2 regions of the Exiguobacterium sp. s46 genome follow, and region 2 is predicted to be linked to the other one. Evidence: predicted binding sites of a transcription regulator. Region 2 holds the regulator's gene; the other holds the start of a gene.
What was found. Region 2 encodes LexA, which represses DNA repair genes until DNA is damaged. Its sites were predicted from a motif close to CGAACATATGTTCG; they were not measured.
Positions count from the first base shown of each region.

Region 1: uvrB (excinuclease ABC subunit UvrB) is a predicted target of LexA. The motif match lies at 1,778-1,791, and genes of this name have one in related genera.

Region 1 covers NZ_JACSMY010000001.1:1,846,072-1,856,765, forward strand. The annotation lists gene uvrB (excinuclease ABC subunit UvrB) at 1-1,725, opposite strand, end outside; gene KNQ08_RS09650 (PDZ domain-containing protein) at 1,932-3,095, opposite strand; gene KNQ08_RS09655 (S41 family peptidase) at 3,118-4,542, opposite strand; gene KNQ08_RS09660 (M23 family metallopeptidase) at 4,637-6,040, opposite strand; gene ftsX (permease-like cell division protein FtsX) at 6,081-6,980, opposite strand; gene ftsE (cell division ATP-binding protein FtsE) at 6,970-7,656, opposite strand; gene cccB (cytochrome c551) at 7,851-8,222, opposite strand; gene KNQ08_RS09680 (YitT family protein) at 8,337-9,206, opposite strand; gene KNQ08_RS09685 (GNAT family N-acetyltransferase) at 9,304-9,807, opposite strand; gene KNQ08_RS09690 (class I SAM-dependent methyltransferase) at 9,807-10,574, opposite strand; gene prfB (peptide chain release factor 2) at 10,635-10,694, opposite strand, start outside.
Region 2 covers NZ_JACSMY010000001.1:430,458-441,151, forward strand. The annotation lists gene dhaK (dihydroxyacetone kinase subunit DhaK) at 1-676, shown strand, start outside; gene dhaL (dihydroxyacetone kinase subunit DhaL) at 701-1,303, shown strand; gene dhaM (dihydroxyacetone kinase phosphoryl donor subunit DhaM) at 1,296-1,664, shown strand; gene KNQ08_RS02205 (GNAT family N-acetyltransferase) at 1,797-2,261, shown strand; gene glpK (glycerol kinase GlpK) at 2,456-3,958, opposite strand; gene KNQ08_RS02215 (MIP/aquaporin family protein) at 4,002-4,703, opposite strand; gene KNQ08_RS02220 (metal-binding protein) at 4,890-5,360, opposite strand; gene lexA (transcriptional repressor LexA) at 5,392-6,006, opposite strand; gene yneA (cell division suppressor protein YneA) at 6,218-6,505, shown strand; gene KNQ08_RS02235 (YneB family resolvase-like protein) at 6,551-7,204, shown strand; gene KNQ08_RS02240 (DUF896 domain-containing protein) at 7,318-7,554, shown strand; gene tkt (transketolase) at 7,828-9,798, shown strand; gene KNQ08_RS02250 (YneF family protein) at 9,923-10,153, shown strand; gene KNQ08_RS02255 (ABC transporter transmembrane domain-containing protein) at 10,274-10,694, shown strand, end outside.

The sequences.
Region 1 (10,694 bases), 1.4 Mb from region 2:
GAACGCCATCTGGATCGCGCGACGGCGTTCCGTCTCATCGATCGCGCGTTGCATCGAATCAGTGACTTTATCAGCAAACAAGATGACGTGTCCTTCCGAGTTCCGCGCCGCCCGACCAATTGTTTGAATCAGCGAACGATCCGACCGGAGGAACCCTTCCTTATCGGCATCGAGAATCGTCACGAGTGAGACTTCTGGAATATCGAGTCCTTCTCGTAACAAGTTGATCCCGACAAGGACATCGTATTTCCCGAGTCGTAAGTCACGGATGATTTCAATCCGTTCCAGCGTCTTGATCTCCGAGTGCATATAGTTGACCTTGACACCATTCTCTTTCAAGTAGTCGGTCAAGTCTTCTGCCATCTTCTTCGTCAGTGTCGTCACGAGAACACGTTCGTTCTTCGCGACCCGGTCACGGATGTTATCCATCAAGTAATCGATTTGTCCCGTGATCGGATGAATCTCGATCGTTGGATCAACGAGACCGGTCGGACGGATGATTTGCTCGACCATCTCTTTCGAATGTTCGAGTTCATACGGTCCTGGTGTCGCTGAGATATAGATCGCCTGACTGACTTTCTCCTCGAATTCCTCGAACCGTAACGGACGGTTGTCTTTTGCCGACGGAAGACGGAAACCGTGATCGACGAGGACTTGTTTCCGTGCCTGGTCCCCGTTATACATCCCGCGAATTTGCGGCAGCGTGACGTGCGACTCATCGGCAACGAGTAAGAAGTCTTTCGGGAAGTAGTCGAGCAACGTATACGGTGTTGCCCCTTCCGGCATCAAGTTCAAGTGACGCGAGTAATTCTCGATTCCGGAGCAATAGCCCATCTCACGCATCATCTCAAGATCATAGTTCGTCCGTTGTTCGAGCCGTTGCGCTTCAAGCAACTGATTGTCTTCACGTAACTTCGCAAGTTGGACTTCAAGTTCCTTCTCGATGTTCGCGATCGCCTTCTGCAGACGAGTATCCCCCGTCACGAAGTGGGACGCCGGGAAGATCGAGATGTGCTCGCGATCCGCGACGATCTCACCTGTCAGCGGATCCATGTCACGAATCCGTTCGATCTCGTCACCGAAGAACTCGACCCGGACACACTGTTCGTCGCGGGACGCCGGGAAGATTTCGACGACGTCTCCGCGGACGCGGAACCGTCCGCGCTGGAAGTCGATGTCGTTACGCTCATACTGGATGTCGATTAGACGACGGAGCATCTCGTTTCGCCCCATCTCATTGCCGACACGCAGTGACAAGACGTGGTTGTTGTACTCTTCCGGGTTACCGAGACCATAGATACACGAGACAGAAGCAACGATCAAGACGTCCTCCCGTTCGAACAGGGCGGACGTCGCCGAGTGACGTAGTTTATCAATCTCATCGTTGATCGAAGAGTCCTTCTCAATGAACGTATCCGTCGATGGAACATACGCTTCCGGTTGATAATAATCATAAAAACTAACGAAGTACTCGACCGCATTGTTCGGGAAGAATTCCTTGAACTCCGAGTAAAGTTGTCCCGCTAGTGTTTTGTTGTGGGCAAGGACGAGCGTCGGTTTCTTGATTTCCTTGATGACGTTCGAGACCGTAAACGTCTTCCCGGTACCGGTCGCCCCAAGCAACGTCTGATGTCGTTCGCCTTGTTTTAGCCCAGTCACCAATTTTTCGATTGCCGTCGGCTGATCACCGCCTGGCTCAAATGGTGAAACGAGTTCAAAATCCATCGTTTGCTTCCCCCTCATCACGTAAAAAATCTATTTTTATTGTACCACTTTACGAACAAACATTCGATTATGAAGTGCTCCTTTTAGGAAGTTACCCTTTTTTTCGAAAATGCAAAAGTTTCTTTTTGCTTCGAGTGTTGATCCTCGATATTTCTGCCGACAAAAAAATCCCCGTCACGGCTGTTCCGTGACAGGGATGTACTAATTTAATGCAAAGACCGCACTTTAGTGCGACCATGGACCGGCTCGTTGACGAACAGAATACCAAGTTCATGATGATCTTGTTCGTAGAAGGCACGTTGCGCAAACCGGATGTCGCCGTTATGGTTCATGACTTCAAGACGTAGATACGGTTTGTGTTTTTGGATGGCTTCGTAGAACGATGTTTCCGAATCGACCTTCTCACCATTGACTTTATAAATCGCTTCGCCCGGAATCAAGCCCATCTCGGCAGCTGGTTTATCAGGTAGCGTTCCGAGAATGACGGCACCACGCGTTCCATTGAGGAACAATGGGGTCTGTGCCCGGTTCAAGCGTTTGACCCGCTGATGCAATAGGATATGCAGAACGAGCAACAAAACGATCCCGTACAGCCATTCAGCTTGTCCGGTGACGTATGCAAGAACCGTCAATAGAATCGCAACGAGACTCGTAATTAAACGTCCTTGAACGAGCGGACGCATCAATTCTTTCGGCAACTTACCCGTAAAGAGGAAGCTGAAGCCGATCGGTAACCAGAGCACGATCGGAACGAGCTCTGGGAAGCTGTAACGTGGCCACCAGGCTTCAAGCACGTCGCCCGGAACAAAGACGAGCAAAGGCAATAGCCAAAGTTTATTCGCTGACAGTCCACCGATGAAGCGACCACGCTTCGAAACGACGAGTGACGGTGACAGGCGTCGCTGCCCGCGCCACCAGACGAGGAGACATTCCGCGACGAGTGTTAACGTCGCAAGCAATAAAATCATTTTCGGCTCAACCGCTCGAACCGGATCAAGACGTGAATCCATTAGGAACCAGCCGGCAAGTCCAAGCAAGACAATCGGCCAAAGCGGTACGTTCAAGCGAACGATCCCGACCAACAGCAAGACGCTCGAGAGTCCAAGTAACAACAGAGCGTATTGCGGCGTCAGCGTCAATCCGAGCCAGCCACTGGCGACGGATAAGACGAGACCAATTAGTAACCCGGGTAAAAGTGTTTCGAGGACATCGCTTCGTTTACCGTGTGTCCGGGAGCGGAACAATCCGCGTTCCCGTTTGACACGCCGGATGCCGATGACCCAACTGACAAGGAGTGCTAACCACAAGGTCGGACTGGCGATGAGACTAATCGCGGTCCAACCAATTTCATCGAGTAATTCCACGCGCATTCAGACCTCTTTCCATTCCTTATTATTGAGCAGCGACCTCGAGTGCTTTTTTCCGCTGGACGTCATTCTTGTCGTCCTCGAGTTTCTTCAGGAGACGCGTCTCCATCTCACCCGCTGTCTGCTGATCGATTTTTCCAGTGACGTCGAGTTTCGCATCCTTTTGTAAGGCTTCGACAGCTTGCTTCATCGTGTCACCGAAATACCCATCCTGTCCTTTTGGCTCGTAACCGATCGCTTCGAGGACTAAGTGAGCGTTTTCGACCGATTTACCGTAGTCACCAACTGCAAGTGACTTCTGATCAGTCAGGATCTTCGTGACGTTGAAGTATGCTGGTTGCTTGACTTCGATTGTCGGTTCGACCCCTTTTTTGTGAATCCAGTTGCCGTCCGGCGTCAGCCATTTGTTCGTCGTCAACTTCAAATCACTACCGTCCTTTAAATCGTACGCACTTTGGACGATGCCTTTACCGAACGATTTCGTACCAACGACCTCAGCCCCGGCACCTTCCTTCAGACCGGCTGCCAGAATCTCAGATGCTGACGCTGATCCGCCGTCTTCGAGCACGACGATGTTATAAGGTTTCTTCTCGTCTGCCTTCCCGAATTCCTGCTGCCGCTCCCCTTTATTGTTCTCGACTTGATAAATCGGAACGTCTTTCGGAATGAACGGTGCAATCATGCTTGAGACAGCCGTCAAAAGACCACCCGGATTCCCACGGACGTCGATGACGAGTCCATCGATGTTCTGACTCTCGAGTTTCGCAAGCCCCTTCTCGAACTCTTTAGCCGTCGGTTCTGAGAACTGTGTCACTTGCAAGATACCAATTTTCTTCCCGTTGACGTCTTCGGTCGACGTATAGACCGTCTCGATCGGAATCGTATCCCGTTTGATCGTGATGTCCATCGCGTCTTGTCCACTGCGCTGAATCGTCAGGACGACGTTCGTTCCTTTTTCACCACGGATTTTCTTGACCGCTTGATCCGTCTTTTGCCCTTTCGTCGACTTGCCGTCGATTTCTAAGATGACGTCACCCGGTTTGATCCCGGCTTTTTCAGCGGGTGATCCCTTAATCGGTGAGACGATGACGATCGACTCGCCCTTTTGTTCAAGCGTCGCACCGATCCCTTCAAACGAAGACGATAGATTCGTATTGAACGATGCTGTCTCCGACTCATCCATATAGACGGAATACGGATCGTCAAGCACTTCCGCCATACCGGACAACGCACCGTCCAGCAGTTCTTTATCCGTTACGTCCTCTAGATAGTTCTGTTCGATCATTTGACGGACCTGATCAACTTTTTTCCAATCACCCGTCGCATTCGCCGACGACGATGACGTCGAGACAGAATCCGTTCCGCCAGCCGCTAGCATCCCGACGGCGCCTGCCCCTAAACCAAGCCCGAAGGTACTGACCGCGATGACTGCTGTTGTAGATTTTTTCACGCTTGATTCCCCACTTCCGTTAAAAAACGCAGTATTTTTTTCAGTATAGCAAAAAAAGATAGGTTACCCTATCTTTTCGGTATTCTATGGGATGTCAAAAGATGTACGGTGCCGGGTCGACTGCATTCGGTTGTCCGACCGCCCACTCTCCCTTATGCAATTCGAAATGCAGATGCGGTCCTGTCGACCAGCCGGTTGAGCCAAGCGTCCCGACCGTTTGACCAGGCATGACCGTTTGTCCCGCCGACACACTGATTGAGTCAAGATGCGCATAGACGGTCGTATAGACCTGTCTGTCAATCAAATGCGTCACCATGACGACATTCCCGTAACCGGTCGCACTACCAGCACGAAGGACGATCCCACCAGCTGCCGCATGAATCGGCGTCCCTTTCGCGTTGACGAGATCGATGCCCGTATGCAACTCCGGTTTCCCTGTCAATGGATTATTCCGCGGACCAAATGGTGACGACACATAACCTTTGACTGGTAAGTGGAATGGTCGACTGACGTCGACATCTACACTAGTATCCGGTGTTGCACTTGGCGTCTCGGTCTCAGGAACCGACGTCTCTGTTTTTGGTGTCTCTGCTTTCGGTGCTTCTCCTTGTTTCTGTTCCTGCGCCGCTGCCTCTCGTGCAGCTTCAGCAGCTTCTGCGGCTTCCGCTTGACGCTTGGCTTCTGCTGCCCGTGCGGCTTCTTCGGCTTTACGTTTCGCTTCTTCTTTTGCTTTCCGTTCGGCTTCTTGCAGAGCGATCAATTCGTTTTGAATCAGACGACGCTGATCCGCGAGGATTTCCGCCTCTTCGGCTTTCGAGAACTGCTCTTGTTGCAGTTCCTTGACCTTCGTGTTCAACTGGACGACGAGCTTTCGTTTCAAATCAGACTCCGCGATGATCCGTGTCTGAAGCACGAGCAACTTCCGTTGTTCCTGTTTCATGCTCTCCAGTAATAACGCTTGTTCCGAGCGCTGTTCGTTCAGCTGCTTGACGTTCGCCTTATAGGCTTGCAAGACATTATCATCTTGCTTGATGATCTCGCTGACCGTACTGAAACGCGAAATCAAATCACCAAAATCCTTTGCGTCGAGCAGGACTTCGATGTATTTGACGTCTCCTTTTTGCTGGACGGCACGCAATCGGCTTCCGAGCAAATCTTCTTGCTGATGCAGTTCCTTCAACGTCTCGGAAATCGCTTCTTCCGTCAGACGCAATTGTTCCTTAGATGCAGCAACAGCCGCTTGTTGATCGGCTATTTTAAGCGCTAAATCATCCAAACGGCTGTTGACTTCATTCAGTTGCGCACGGGCTTCCTTGCGCTCCTGTTTCGTCAAGATTAACTTCTCTGATGTCTGATTCTGTGATCGTTCCGTCTCTTTCAGACGACTTTCGACCTCCTGTTGTTCCTTCAGCAAATCTTCTTTCGACGTGGCATCAACGGACACACTAGTTCCAATCAAAGCTAAGCTCAGGACGGCAGAATAGAATCGGACTTTCATGAGAAGCATCTCTCCTCTATTTTATTTTTGAGTGAATCACTTAAATCTTCAAGAAACGACCGAGTGATGTCGTTGATCCCCATACACCAATAAATGCACCGAGTCCGAGTAGAATCAAGACGACTTGTGCCGACAGTTCACCTGGCGGAATCAGCGAGAAGATTCCCGCATTCACGGTAGCAAGTTGCGGTTGGATCGCGTTGTATGAGACTTCGTAACCGAAGTAGACGACAACGATCGGGATGATGGCACCTAATATGCCCATCAATAATCCTTCGACGAAGAACGGTGCACGGATGAATCCGTTTTTCGCTCCGACGAGGCGCATGATCTCGATTTCCCGGCGACGGGAGAAGATCGTGACTTTGATCGTGTTCGAAATGAGGAACATTGCCATGAATGTCAAGCCGACGATCAGGATGATTCCACCGATCCGAACTCCTTCAAGGAAGTTAAACATCTTTTTAACATAGTCCTTACCATATTCGACACTATCTACATTTTCCATTTTTTTGATGGAATTTGCAAGTGTTTCTGTCTCTTTTGGTGAGGTAGCTTTGACGATATATCGGTCGTGAAGTGGATTATCCTTTTCAACCGACTGATAAGCTTGTGAGCCTTCGCCAAGTTGCTCCTTGAAGCGGTCCAGTTCTTCTTCTTTCGAACTATAACGAACAGAGTTGACACCCGGCATCTGCTTGAGGGAGTCACCCACTGCATCAATCTTCGACTGGTCTGCTTCTCGTTCGACGAACACTTGGATTTCAACGTCTTTTTCAACGTTATCGGAAATCTTGTTGACGTTGAACATGAGCATTGCGAATATTCCTACGAGAAGTAAAGTAACGGTAACAGCACTGACAGAAGCGAATGTCATCCAGCCGTTCCGGACGAGACCTTTTGCCCCTTCCCGTAAATGACGGAATCCATTAAACTTCATAGCCGTACATTCCTTTCTCTTCGTCTCGGACGATTTTTCCTCCGTCGATCGCTAAGACACGATGACGCATCTTGTTAACGATGTCTCGGTTGTGTGTCGCCATTACGACCGTTGTCCCACGGCGATAAATTTCTTCGAATACTTCCATGATCTCCCATGCTGTATCCGGGTCCAGGTTCCCAGTCGGCTCATCGGCGATGACGAGTGACGGACGATTGACGATGGCTCTCGCGATCGAGATCCGTTGTTGTTCGCCCCCAGATAATTCGTCCGGATAGTTGCGCTCTTTATGCTTGAGCTTCACGAGATCGAGGACCTCGAGAACTTTCTTCCGGATTTGCGATTTGTCTTCTCCTACGACTTCTAGCGCGAAGGCGACATTTTCATAAACCGTCAATGACGGGAGTAGTTTAAAATCTTGGAAGATGACGCCGATTTGGCGACGAAGTTCGGGGATTTGACGGTTCTTCAGCTTACCGACTTCGATTCCTTTAAATAAAAATGAACCGCTCGTTGGTTTCTCTTCGCGGTACATCATTTTCATGAATGTTGATTTACCCGCACCCGACGGACCGACGATATAGACGAATTCGCCTTGATTGATCGTCAAATCGACCTCACGGAGTGCCGTGACGCCGTTCGGATAAATCTTACTGATTCGTTGCATCTTGATCACGTACTTCACATCCTTACTTATTTACTGATGCTGAATGGATAGGTCCAAAAACCTACCGACCACCATTATAACAGGGACAAAATTGAACGCACATTACAATCAAATGTCATTTCAGGCGATTATACCACAAAAAAGAGGCACGAATGACGAACACATGTCGTGTGTGTCATCTCGTACCCCATCATATCCCATAATTACTTTTTCTCAGCGAGCCAGTCAGCAACGGCAACGATTTCTTCATCCTCTTTGAGGATTCCAGCAGGCATTTGCCCTTTCCCGTTTTTGATGATCTCTTGAATCTCTTCTGAAGAGTACTTCGAGCCGACCTTCGTCAGGTTCGGTCCGACATTTCCTTCAAGGTTGTTCCCGTGACACGATGCACAGTTGTTCGCGAAGATTTTTTCCGCATCGACGGCTGTTTCCGTCTTTGACGAATCATCGTTCATCGTCGACTCTTCCTTCGTGCTTGACGAATCGCTAGAGCTTGAGTCGTCACTACCACCACATGCTGCGAGCGCAAGTGTCGTCCCTAATCCTAACGCGAGTAACAAGTTTTTCAGCTTCATCCGGATATCCCCCTCTATAAGTATCTAAGTAAACGCTTCTGACCTAGTTAGAGTATAACCGTTATCCGGAAGAGTTAAGCGTGATTTCACAAAAACTTCACGAGTTCGGAACAATTACGGCACATTCCGGTAGCGTTTGTCGTCCGTAAAACCAAGTCCCAGTACTTCATGGGCTTCACTGACGACGAGGAATGCCGATGGATCAATGTGTTTGACGATCTCTTTAAGCGTCGTGATCTCCCCTTGACGGACTACGACCATCAACATCGGTTTCCGTGTCCGTGTGAACGCACCTGCCGCCTCGATCTCCGTCGCCCCACGATCGAGCGTCTCGAAGATTTCCTTCACTAACGCTTCCCGTTGATCGGAGATGATATAAGCGAGCTTGTCGTTCGTGATCCCAAGCTGAACGACGTCGATCATCTTGATCGTGATGAATAATGCAACGAGCGCATACAATCCAATCTCGAGCGAAAAGATCGTCGCCGCACTGATGACGATCGTTCCGTCGAGCAAGGCGATACAGAGATGAAGCGGCAATTTCGTGAAGCGATGCAAAATTTGCGCGATCAAATCCATTCCCCCAGTCGACGCTCGTCCCCGGAAAATCAGACCGAGTCCGATCCCGACACCGGCGCCGCCGAAGATCGCGGCAAGCATCGGATTCATCGTCGCAGCCGGAACATCGAACCGTTCGTAGACGAGGATGACGACCGGTAAAAAGATTGAACCGACGAGTGATTTGACACCAAAGCCCATCCCGAGGATCATCCACCCGATCGCCAGCAAGACGACGTTCGCGACGAGCTGGAACAAGCCTGGTGAGATACCGAACAAATCGTTCAAGACGATTGATAAGCCACTGACGCCTCCTGAGGCGAGTTGATTTGGTGCTAAAAATAAACTAAAGGCACTTGCGACGAACAAGGACCCGATTAACAAATACGCATAATCGCGCACGACTTCCTGACGCGTCGATGTCATGACATTCCATTTCCCCTTATCGATTGATTCTCGTGTTTCATTTTAGCGGAAAAGTCAGACAACGACTAGATAGGCGGAACAACTCACAGTGTTCCCTTTATACCGCACTAAAGGGCGGACTGTAGCGGACGATGCCGCTAACACCACGCAACCCATTTCGTTCAAGCGCAAGAACGAGAAAGACCTCTGGCGGAACGGGGAACGGCGGCTGAATATCATAGTCGATCGCCCGTTCGAAACCGAACTGTGGATAATAGCTGTCGTGACCAAGCACGACAATGTGTGATTCGCCAGCATCCCGCGCATCCTCAATCACTTGACGGATCAATTCAGAGCCGATGCCCTTTCGTTGCCACGCAGGAAATACGCCGACCGGTGCCAAGGCAAGCGACGGGATGTCATCGATATGGATCCGGCTCAAGAGAACATGACCGACGATTTCCCCTTTGTCGGTCACGGCGACGCGACCGAAGACCGGTTGCGCCGCTTCGTCCTCGCGTAACGCATCAACGAGGTTCGCTTCGTTTGGTTGCTCGAACGCTGCTTCATGGACAAGCCGGATTCCCGCTGCATCCTTAAAGCCTTCTTTACGAATAATCATCAGCTATTGCTCCCTTCGAGTGGTTTCGTTGCGAAAAGCGTGAACTCGGACGGGATATTCTCACCGTTCCAGCCACGATGCTCGTCGAACCGTTCTAATGTGAAACGTGTCGCGATGACGCCGTTTAAGATCTCGCTCAGCGTAAAATAACGGACGGAGACGTCCGGAAAATCGGTTTGTTCCGCGTCCGTAAAGTGCGTCTTGTACGCCAAGTCACCCGCTTGTACCGCTTGATCAAAATAACGCGGTGTATATGTTAAGTCCGCATCAATCCAGCGTCCGACCGGATGGAAGTCACTAAGGATCAACTGTCCACCGGGCTTCAACATTGTAAACAGAATCTGCAGAAAACGCTCGAGATCCGCAAAATAATGCAAAATGCCACCTTCTAAGTAGAGGAGATCAAACGTATCGCGATATCGTTCAAGATCGATCGCATAGAGATCGCCGACGACATAGTGGATTGATGTCTCAGCATGGTGCGCCAGTTCAAGCGCATACTTGGCATTCTCCTCCGAGATATCAAACACCGTGACGTCCGCCCCGAGTAACGCTAACGGCACCGCCTTGCGTCCGTTCGAACCACAGATGTTCGCGATCGTCTTCCCGGCGACGTCTTCGAAATGACGACGATGTTTCTTCAAACATGCGGCGGGATCTTGTTTGATGATTGCAGCATATTCCGCCGGTGTTCCGTCGCGTTTCTCCCAAAAATCATACGCCCGGTACTCCCACGCTTGTTTGTTGATCCGACTTTGCTCCTGCATCACTGTTCCCCCTTTGACGGTCAAAAAACCAGTCGAACATCGTCCGACTGGTTGATTGTCTTACATATTCATCAGACGGAGGTACGCATCGATGAAGCCCATGATGTCACCATCCATTGC
Region 2 (10,694 bases):
TGTCTTACTCGTCGTCAAGAATTACTCGGGTGATGTCATGAACTTCGATATGGCAAAGGAACTCGCTGAACTCGAGGACATCGAAGTCGACACGGTCGTCGTCAATGATGACATTGCGATCAAAAAGGAAGAGGATCGTCGTGGGGTTGCGGGAACGGTCTTCGTCCATAAGATTGCCGGAGCTGCGGCTGCAGAAGGGAAATCACTGAGTGAAGTCAAAGCAGTCGCGGAAAAAGTCATCCAGGGCGTTCGTTCGATCGGAATGGCACTCTCACCATGTTACATGCCAGAGAGTGGCAAACCAGGCTTTGAGTTGCATGATGACGAGATGGAAATCGGTATCGGGATCCATGGTGAAAAAGGACTTGAACGAAAAGCAGTCGCTTCCGTTGATGCGATCGTCAAAGAGTTGCTCGATCGTTTGACGAAAGAGGTACCAGACAAAAAAGTCGCCGTCATGGTGAATGGGATGGGTGGAACGCCAGAATCCGAACTGTATATCACGTATAAATATGTCGCGGAAGAACTTCAGGCACACGGTTACGAGATTGCCCGTTCGTTCGTTGGAAACTATATGACGTCGCTCGAGATGCACGGATTCTCAATCACGCTCTTACCAGTGGATGATGAACTGCTTGGGTATCTCGATGCAGAAACGAAAGCGATTGGATTCTAATTTAGATAAACGGGGTGTACAAAGATGAAGTTGACGACGGAACAGTTACGAAGCGCGCTCATCAAGGCAGCGGAACAGATTGAACAGCACAAGGATGAATTGACGGACCTTGACCGGGAAATCGGTGACGGGGACCATGGGATCAATATGTCACGTGGCTTCCAAGCAGTCCAAAAGACGTTAGAAGAACACGGCGAGTATGAGGACTTAGGAGCTTTATCGAAAGAGGTCGGGATGACGCTGATCAAGACGGTCGGTGGGGCATCCGGTCCTTTGTACGGCACGGCATTCGTTAAGTTCGCTGGTGCGTTCAAAGGGAAAACAGAAGTTGAAGGTGCAGAACTCGCGGATGCTTTCCATGAAGCGACGGAAGGCATCAAATCGCGTGGGAAATCGGAATTCGGTCAAAAGACGATGGTCGATATTTGGACACCGTTCCAAGAGGCGCTCTCGCAAGAAGGGGATTTGAAAGCGGCAATCGATCAAGCGCTTGCTGATACGAAAGCGCGCATCGCAACGAAAGGGCGTGCGTCTTACTTCGGTGAAGCGACGGAAGGCGTCCAGGACCCAGGTAGTCTATCGAGTGCGTTGTTACTCGGCGAAATCGCGGAGGTGCTTCATGGTTAATCTTGTACTCGTTTCCCATAGTGAAAAGCTTGCGACTGGACTAAAGGAACTGTTAGCAGAGATGGCACCGGATACGCCAGTCTTAATAGCAGCAGGTCTTGAGGACGGTAGCATTGGAACGGACGCGACGCGAATCGAAGAAACACTGAATACACTGGACGATGATGGAGTCGTTTTAACGGATATCGGTTCTGCGACGATGAACACGGAACTGGCCCTTGAACTATACAGTGGCGAACGGACGGTTCGGTTTATCGACGCACCACTCGTCGAAGGCGCGTTTTTAGCAGCTGTTCTTAGCGGACAGTCGAAATCCGTTGATGAGATTGAAGACGGATTGAAAAAAGAGTTTAGCAAATAAGGATCAAATCCCCTTTGCTTCAATGCAATGGGGATTCTTTCATATCTGAATGAAATGGTGCTATGAAAATTGTTATCATAATGCATGTACATAAATAGGACAGTAAAAGAATGTAAAGAATGAGGTGAGTTCTTGAGTTATACGTTAAGGAAAGCAGACACTGAAATCAAAAAGCAGACATTCATCCCCTTATTATTACTGGCTGATGAATCTATCGATAAGATTTATGAATATTTACCTAACGGTGACCTGTATTATCTCGAAGATTCATCTGGGCATGTAGTGGGTGTTATTGCTATGACCAAAATTAATCAAGATACAATGGAAATAAAAAACGTCGCCATCAAAAAAGAACAACAGGGTCAAGGGTTAGGAAAGAGGATCATCTCATTAACGCTCGAACAATATATGGAACAAGAGTATCATCATTTCATCGTAGGAACGGCTAATTCGAGTATTGATAATTTAGCTTTCTACCAAAAGCTTGGTTTCCGGCTATATGATATAAAAAAAGATTTTTTTCGGTCGTATCCAGAGGAAATCTGGGAGAACGGAATACAGGCGATCGACATGATCATGCTAGAGAAAAATGAGTGATCCACATTATATATGGAAAGGAATACATGTGAACTCCTCTATGCGAAAGAGTAGCACAAAGAATTATGATGTATGTGCTGAGGCGACACTTTTGAGTTTGGTGTTAGAAAAATGACTTTTAAAATGACTTTATTGTAGTTTTTATAAGACAGTGAAAACCCGGTCCCTCTGCAAAAGGGACCGGGTTAATTGTTTTATTTCGATGGTTTGAAGACCATAGTCGCTTCCACCGCTTTTTGCCATCCAGCATAGCGTTGTTCACGATCGTCTTCTTTCATCTCTGGTTTGAACTGGTGATCCAGTTTCCATTGTTTTTTGATCTCCGCTTTATCTTTCCAGTAACCAACAGCTAATCCAGCCAGGTAGGCTGCACCGAGTGCTGTCGTTTCGTTAATTTCTGGACGATCGACAGGAACGCCGAGGATGTCCGATTGGAACTGCATCAAGAAGTTATTCGCTACTGCACCACCGTCGACACGAAGTGTCTTCAGTTCGATACCAGAATCTTGTTCCATCGCTGTCAATACATCGCGTGTTTGATAAGCGAGTGATTCAAGCGTTGCCCGAACGAAATGCTCTTTATCTGTTCCTCGTGTTAACCCGAAGATTGCGCCACGAACATCTGAATCCCAGTATGGCGCACCGAGACCAACGAAGGCAGGAACGACATAAACACCGTCTGTTGAGTCGACTTTCGTTGCGTAACCTTCTGAATCTTTCGCATTTTTCAGCATCCGGAGTCCATCACGGAGCCACTGGATCGCAGAACCAGCGACGAAGATTGAACCTTCCAGCGCATATTCCACTTTTCCATCGACGCCCCAAGCGATCGTTGTCAAAAGACCGTGATCAGAAGAAACAGCTTTCTCACCCGTGTTCATGAGCATGAAGCAACCTGTTCCGTATGTGTTTTTCCCTTCACCTGCTTCAAAGCACGTTTGACCGAAGAGTGCGGCTTGTTGGTCACCCGCAATACCAGCGATGGGCACTTCGTAACCGAAGAAATGATACGGTACCGTTTTGTCGTAGACTTCACTCGACTGACGAACTTCTGGCAACATGGAAGCAGGAACACCGAGGATATCGAGTAACTCTTCATCCCATTTTTGTTCGTAGATATTGTACATCAACGTCCGTGAAGCGTTCGTGTAGTCCGTGATGTGCGTTTTTCCACCAGACAGTTTCCAAACGAGCCACGTATCGATCGTACCGAAGAGCAATTCACCGTTTTCCGCCTGTTCACGCGCACCTTCGACATTATCGAGGATCCATTTGACTTTCGTCCCAGAGAAGTAGGCATCAATCAAAAGTCCTGTCTTATCGCGGAATTTCTGGTTCAATCCTTGTTCTTTTAAGTCATCACAGATACCAGACGTTTGACGCGATTGCCAAACGAGTGCGTGATAGACGGGTCTGCCTGTTTCTTTGTTCCAGACGACTGTCGTTTCACGTTGGTTCGTGATGCCGATTCCAGCGATTTGCTCAGGTTTGATATCTGCTGTACCGAGTGCTTCAGCCATGACAGCAAGAATCGAACCCCAGATTTCGTTTGCATCATGTTCGACCCAGCCTGGTTGCGGGAAGTACTGTTTGAATTCCCGTTGTGCCGAGTTGACGATTTTCCCATCGTGATCGAAGATGATCGCACGTGAGCTTGTCGTACCTTGGTCGAGTGCTAGGATATACTTGTTTTCCATTTCGAAATCCCCCTTGAGCGGTATGTGTTAGTGAGACGTGATCTTAGTAGATTAATTGATAGATGAACACGGCAATCGCTCCACCGATGATTGGACCAACGACAGGAATCCATGAATAGCCCCAGTCAGATGAACCTTTATTCGGAATTGGTAGGATAGCGTGCGCAATACGCGGTCCAAGGTCACGAGCCGGGTTGATGGCATACCCTGTTGTACCACCGAGCGATAGACCGATGACGACGACGAGTAAACCGACGATGAGTGGTTTTAAGCCGTCTCCGAACGTCGTTAAACCGAGTGCCAAGATACCGAAGACGAGAACGAATGTCCCGATGATCTCAGAAATCAAGTTCGACGGCGTATGACGAATCGCTGGACCTGTTGCGAACACACCGAGTTTTGCAGCTTGATCATCAGTCGCTTCAAAATGTTTCATGTAATGAAGCCAAACGAGAATGGCGCCGATGAAAGCTCCGACAAGTTGTCCGGCAATGTAGATCGGAACGTCTGCCCACGGTAGGTCAGAGTTCAAAGCAAGTGCGATCGTCAATGCGGGGTTCAAGTGTGCTCCACTTTCAGCAGCTACGAATGCTCCTGTCATGACGGCAAGACCCCAAGCGAACGTGATGACGATCCATCCGCTGTTTTCCGATTTCGTCTTTTTCAAGACGACACCGGCGACGACTCCATCCCCGAGCAGGATGAGGATCATCGTACCGATCATTTCCAATACAAAGTTATTCATGCAAAAACCCTCCCTTTGGATTAAAGCAGATAATGGCCTTTCTACTTTAAATTACTCCGATTTGAGAACGTTTTCAATACATATAATTGAAATATAGGAATGGAAATTTTTTATTTTGATGTTTAAAGATACGTAAAAGTGGATAAGAAAACACCTCTTACTGCCTGCAAGCAAGCAAAAGAGGTGTTACCGACGACGTTTTTTTCTTTTTTTAGGTCGAAACCAACTGCTGGAATAATCTAGTAGGATATGAATCGTGCTGGCTACGATGATGCCAATAACAAAAGCTGGCAGGGAAGCGAACCACGAATCAATCGTAGCAGAATCAAGAACCTGAAAATATAGACTTAAAAATAGTAGCGGAATCAGAATCGCAGCACTATAAAGAAGCCGAATGATGTCTCCGATGATCAGTCCATGCGACCAGATCGATCGGTGAGGCATGATCTTGACATACGGCATCCACAAGACTCGAAATGGTCCAAAGCGATAATAAGGTTCTGACTTTAAATCGAGGTCGGGTGACAACCAAAGGGTACCGACAGCGATACCGATGGCGGTTGGTAACCAATCGGTTTGTTGCGTTGCGACCGAATACGCAACGTAACCCGTCAGTGCGACGGTATTGACGGTATCATGTACATTTCCTGAAGGCATGAAAAAAGACCAGTCGTAACTGGTCCCTCCGTCAATGAATCGTCCGATACACGCCGATTACCTTACCAAGAATGGAGACATTATCGAAATACATCGGATCCATCGAGTCATTTTCTGGTTGTAAACGTACCTGTTGATCTTCTAAGAAGAACCGTTTCACCGTCGCTTCGCTATCTTCGGTCATAGCTACGACGATTTCTCCGTTTTCTGCTGTGTTTTGTTGGCGCACGATGACACGATCGCCGTCAAGAATACCTGCATTAATCATCGATTCACCATCGATCGTCAACATGAAGACCGTTTCGTTTCCTACATAATGTGCAGGGAGCGGGAACTGTTCTTCGATATTTTCAATCGCTGTAATCGGAAGACCCGCTGTGACTTTCCCGATGACGGGAACATGGACGATGGCTTCCGTGATTTCTTCAGGCTTATCAAGCAATATCTCAATCGCACGTGGTTTCGTCGGGTCACGGCGAATCATTCCCCGTTTCTCGAGTCGATCCAAATGACCGTGTACCGTCGAGCTAGACGCGAGTCCGACTGCTTCTCCGATTTCACGAACTGATGGTGGATACCCCTTCAGTTTCACTTCAGAGACGATGTAGTCGAGAATCTCTTGTTGGCGCTTAGACATTTTCCGCATACGAATTGCCACCTCTTTCTGGATTGAAGTTTGAAATGTAAGAATATATGTTTCTAGATTCACTATAACATAGAACAAATGAGCGTACAAACAATTGTTCGACATTTTGTGTTGACCGAACACGGGTTCTGTGTTTATTATGAGTTATGCGAACAATTGTTCCGCGAACATTTATTCTAACTCATTCATTTCATATTTGGAGGGATTCATGATGATTCATACGATTCGTACTCATGCTTTTTCAATTCTCTTCTATGCATTAAGTATTGCCTTCGTGATCTTTTTACTCACACCGCGCCCGGATGAAAAAGTGGCGCAACTAATGACTGCTTCCGTTACGGTCGATGAGAACGCTACAGTTGAACAAATCGCTGAAGTCTACAATGACGGTTCGATGTCAGATGAAGAATACGTCAACTGGTTGATTAAAAATAATGATGTCGAGACAAAACACGTCATCTCAAAAAGCAAAATCGTTGTACCAATCGCACAACAATGACAAAATGGAAAAGTTGTGAAAGAACGAACAGGGATGTGAGGTACGATGAAGGTCGTGATTTATTGTCGGGTGTCGACCGAAAAAGAAGCACAAGATAGTTCGATTGAACGCCAACGGATGGAACTTTCGAAGGTTGCGTCTCAAAAGGGTTTTGATGTCGTGGATGTCGTCTCTGAAAAAGAGAGTGGATATGACGTCGATCGGGAAGGGATGCTGACGGTTCTTGATCATGTGACACGTGATGCGGTAGATGCGGTCCTCGTAACGGATGACACACGGATTGGTCGAGGGAATGCGAAAATCGCTATTTTGCACACGTTTAAGAAGCACGGTGTTCGGTTGATGACACTTGATTCCGATGGAGAATACCAACTTGCTGATGCAGAAGCGATGGTCCTTGAGATCGTCTCACTCGTGGAAGAATATCAACGGAAACTGCATAATGCAAAAATCGCGCGCGGCATGCGGCGAGCGGTCGAACAAGGCTTTCGCCCGGAACGAAATCTGAATCGCCAAGGAGAGAACGCCGGGCGTAGCCGAAAGGACGTACCGATCGAAGAAATCGTACGTCTCCGTGAACTCGGACTGACGTTTTCAGATATCGCCATTACGCTTCGCGGGATGGGACATGATATTTCAAAGGCAACGGTCAATCGTCGATACCTTGAATACCGCGAATTGACGCCTAGCCCGGAATGAGAAGCAAGTAACCCGTCGACTGACGCGGTTAACTTGCTTTTTTTAGTAAGCTCTTTTACAGTAAGAATACAATTGAACTACTCAAGTTTGAGTCGTACAGAAAGAGGGATTCCATGTTATCACAAGAACAATTAGATCGAATCAACGCATTAGCGAATAAATCAAAAGTCGAGCCGTTATCAGAAGCAGAAGCGGCAGAGCAAAAAGAGTTACGTGCAGCGTATCTCGCAGCATTCCGTGGATCGTTCAAAAACCAACTCATGGGCATGAAGATCGTCGATGAAGAAGGTACGGACGTAACACCAGAGAAATTAAAACAAGCACAAGAAGAAGAACGGAATAAACAATAATCGTTTGTTTCTTCTATAGAAGAAAGAGGTTCGCGTTAAGCGGACCTCTTTTTTGTTTAGCGCTGTTAGATGAGGAAACATTGCACGATAGCAATACATCTTAATAACGATCTTTCATCAATTCATGCATCCTGTATGAGTCGATAGAACGGCTATAGATAGCGCATTCATTTTAATGTGATATACTATTTAGAAAAGTTGTATCACATTTAAGAGTGTGCTAAAATGAGTAGGAATTTGTGAAAAAGAGAGAGGATGATTGTTTTGACGAACATGACGACAGTAGAACAATTAGCAATTAATACGATTCGTACCTTATCGATTGATGCCGTGCAAAAGGCGAACTCGGGTCACCCAGGTATGCCAATGGGAGCAGCGCCGATGGCATTCTCGCTTTGGGCGGATCATATGAACCACAACCCTAAAAATCCAGAATGGTTCAACCGCGACCGTTTTGTACTTTCAGCCGGACACGGTTCGATGCTTCTCTACTCACTCCTCCACCTATCGGGATATGATCTATCAATGGATGATCTTAAATCATTCCGTCAATGGGGATCAAAAACACCAGGTCACCCGGAATACCGTCACACGGCTGGTGTAGATGCGACAACAGGTCCACTTGGTCAAGGGATTGCAATGGCAGTTGGTATGGCGATGGCAGAACGTCATCTTGAAGCAAAATACAACCGTGACGATCTCAACGTCGTCGATCACTTCACATACGGAATTTGTGGAGATGGAGACTTAATGGAAGGTGTCTCAGCTGAGGCGGCTTCACTCGCAGGTCACCTTGGTCTTGGTAAATTGGTCGTATTGTACGATTCAAACGATATCTCACTTGATGGCGATCTCGATAAATCATTCTCTGAAAACGTCCAGAAGCGCTTCGAAGCGTACAACTGGCAAGTCATTCGCGTAGAAGACGGAACGGATATCGATTCGATTTCGAAAGCAATCGCGGCGGCACAAGCAGAGACGACAAAACCAACGTTGATCGAAGTCAAGACAGTCATCGGCTTCGGTTCACCGAACAAGTCAGGGAAATCGGCTTCTCACGGTGCACCACTCGGTGAAGCGGAAATTAAATTGACGAAAGCTAGCTACATTTGGGATCACGAAGAGTTCTACGTCCCTGAAGAAGTCAAATCATTGTTCGACGAGCGGATCGTCCAACGTGGTGCTTCTGCGGAAGACGCATGGAACGAAACGATGAAACAATACGAAGCAGCGCATCCAGAATTGCATGCGGAACTCGTTCGCGCAATCGCAAACGAATTGCCAAGCAACTGGGAAGCAGATCTTCCGACGTACGACTTGTCATCGAAAAAAGCGACACGTCAAACGAGTGGTGAGGTCTTGAACGGTCTTGCGAAGAACGTTCCGACATTGTTCGGTGGTTCAGCTGACCTTGCAGGATCGAACAACACGATGCTCAAAGGCGAAGCAGACTTCGACATTGACCCAAGCGGTCGTAACATCTGGTTCGGTGTACGTGAATTCGCAATGGCTGCTGCTGTCAACGGTATGGCACTTCACGGTGGCGTCATTCCTTACGGTGCGACATTCTTCGTCTTCTCGGATTACCTCCGTCCGGCGGTTCGTCTTGCTGCGTTAATGGGACTTCCATCAATCTTCGTCTTGACGCATGACTCGATCGCTGTTGGGGAAGATGGTCCAACACACGAGCCAGTTGAGCACTTGATGAGCTTCCGTGCAATGCCGAACGTCACGATCTACCGCCCAGCAGACGGAAAAGAGACGATCGCAGCATGGAAAACAGCGGTTCAAGCAAAAGACAAACCGACACTTCTCGTCTTGACACGTCAAGGTCTTCCTGAACTGGAAGGTACGACGACAGAGGGCGCTGAAAAAGGTGGTTATGTCATCGCTGGTGACGTCACGAAAGCTGATACGCTCTTAATTGGTACGGGTTCAGAAGTTCACCTTCTTGTCGAAGCACAAAAAGAACTTGGTGAATCAGCAGCTGTCGTTTCGCTTCCATCATGGGAAGTATTCGAAGCACAGTCAGCAGAGTACAAAGAATCAGTTCTTCCGAAACACATCACGAAACGTGTAGCGATCGAAGCAGGGGCTTCACTCGGTTGGTACAAATATGTAGGAACAGAAGGACAAGTCATCGGAATCGATCGTTTCGGCGCATCTGCTCCTGGAGACTTCCTCTTGAAAGAATACGGCATGTCTGTTGAGAACGTATTAGCGACAGTCAAGCAACTCGGATAATCACTTCCGGAAAAAACGGGTCCGATCTTACGTCGGGCTCGTTTTTCATCTATTATCATCTATGCAAACAATTGGAATTATAGTATAGTAAAAAGCGACGTTTTAAGTTAGAGGAGGAAGCAACTTGGCTACATGGATTTGGATTTTAATTGCCCTTCTTTGCTTGGTAGCAGGTGTCGCCCTTGGTTTCTATATCGCTCGTCGATACATGATGAACTACTTGGAGCAAAACCCACCAATCAACGAAGATATGATTAAGACATTGATGATGCAAATGGGTCAAAAGCCATCACAAAAGAAAGTCAACCAAGTGATGCGTTCAATGAGTGGTTCAATGAAATCACCTAAAAAATAAGCTGTACGAAAGGGGACCAAATGGTCTCCTTTTTATTTGCTATTTTTTAGAAAGAGAACTAATCTAAAATGTGAGACTATTTCAAATAATCATAGGATTTAAAAAAGGGGGGAGACTTGAATGGGAGTCTTCAGGAAACTCGGTTGGTTTTTCCGACGAGAATGGAAAGCGTATAGTCTTGGGGTCGTCTGCTTGATTTTTGTAGCAGCGTTAGAACTCATTCCACCGAAGATCATCGGGACGACAGTCAATGGTCTAAGCGAGGGGAGCTTGACGAAGAATGATTTGATTCGTCTCGCAGGTACATTGTTGCTCATCGGGGTCGCGACGTATTTCATTCGTTATTTTTGGCGTTTTCATATCTTTGGGGCATCGATTCGTCTCGGTCGATTGTTACGCAGTCAACTGTATGGTCATTTTTCAGATTTGGATCAATCGTTCTATAAGAAATATCGGAGTGGAGATTTGATGGCGCATGCGACAAACGACGTACAGGCGGTATCGATGACAGCGGGTGCGGGTATTCTAACGCTCGTCGACT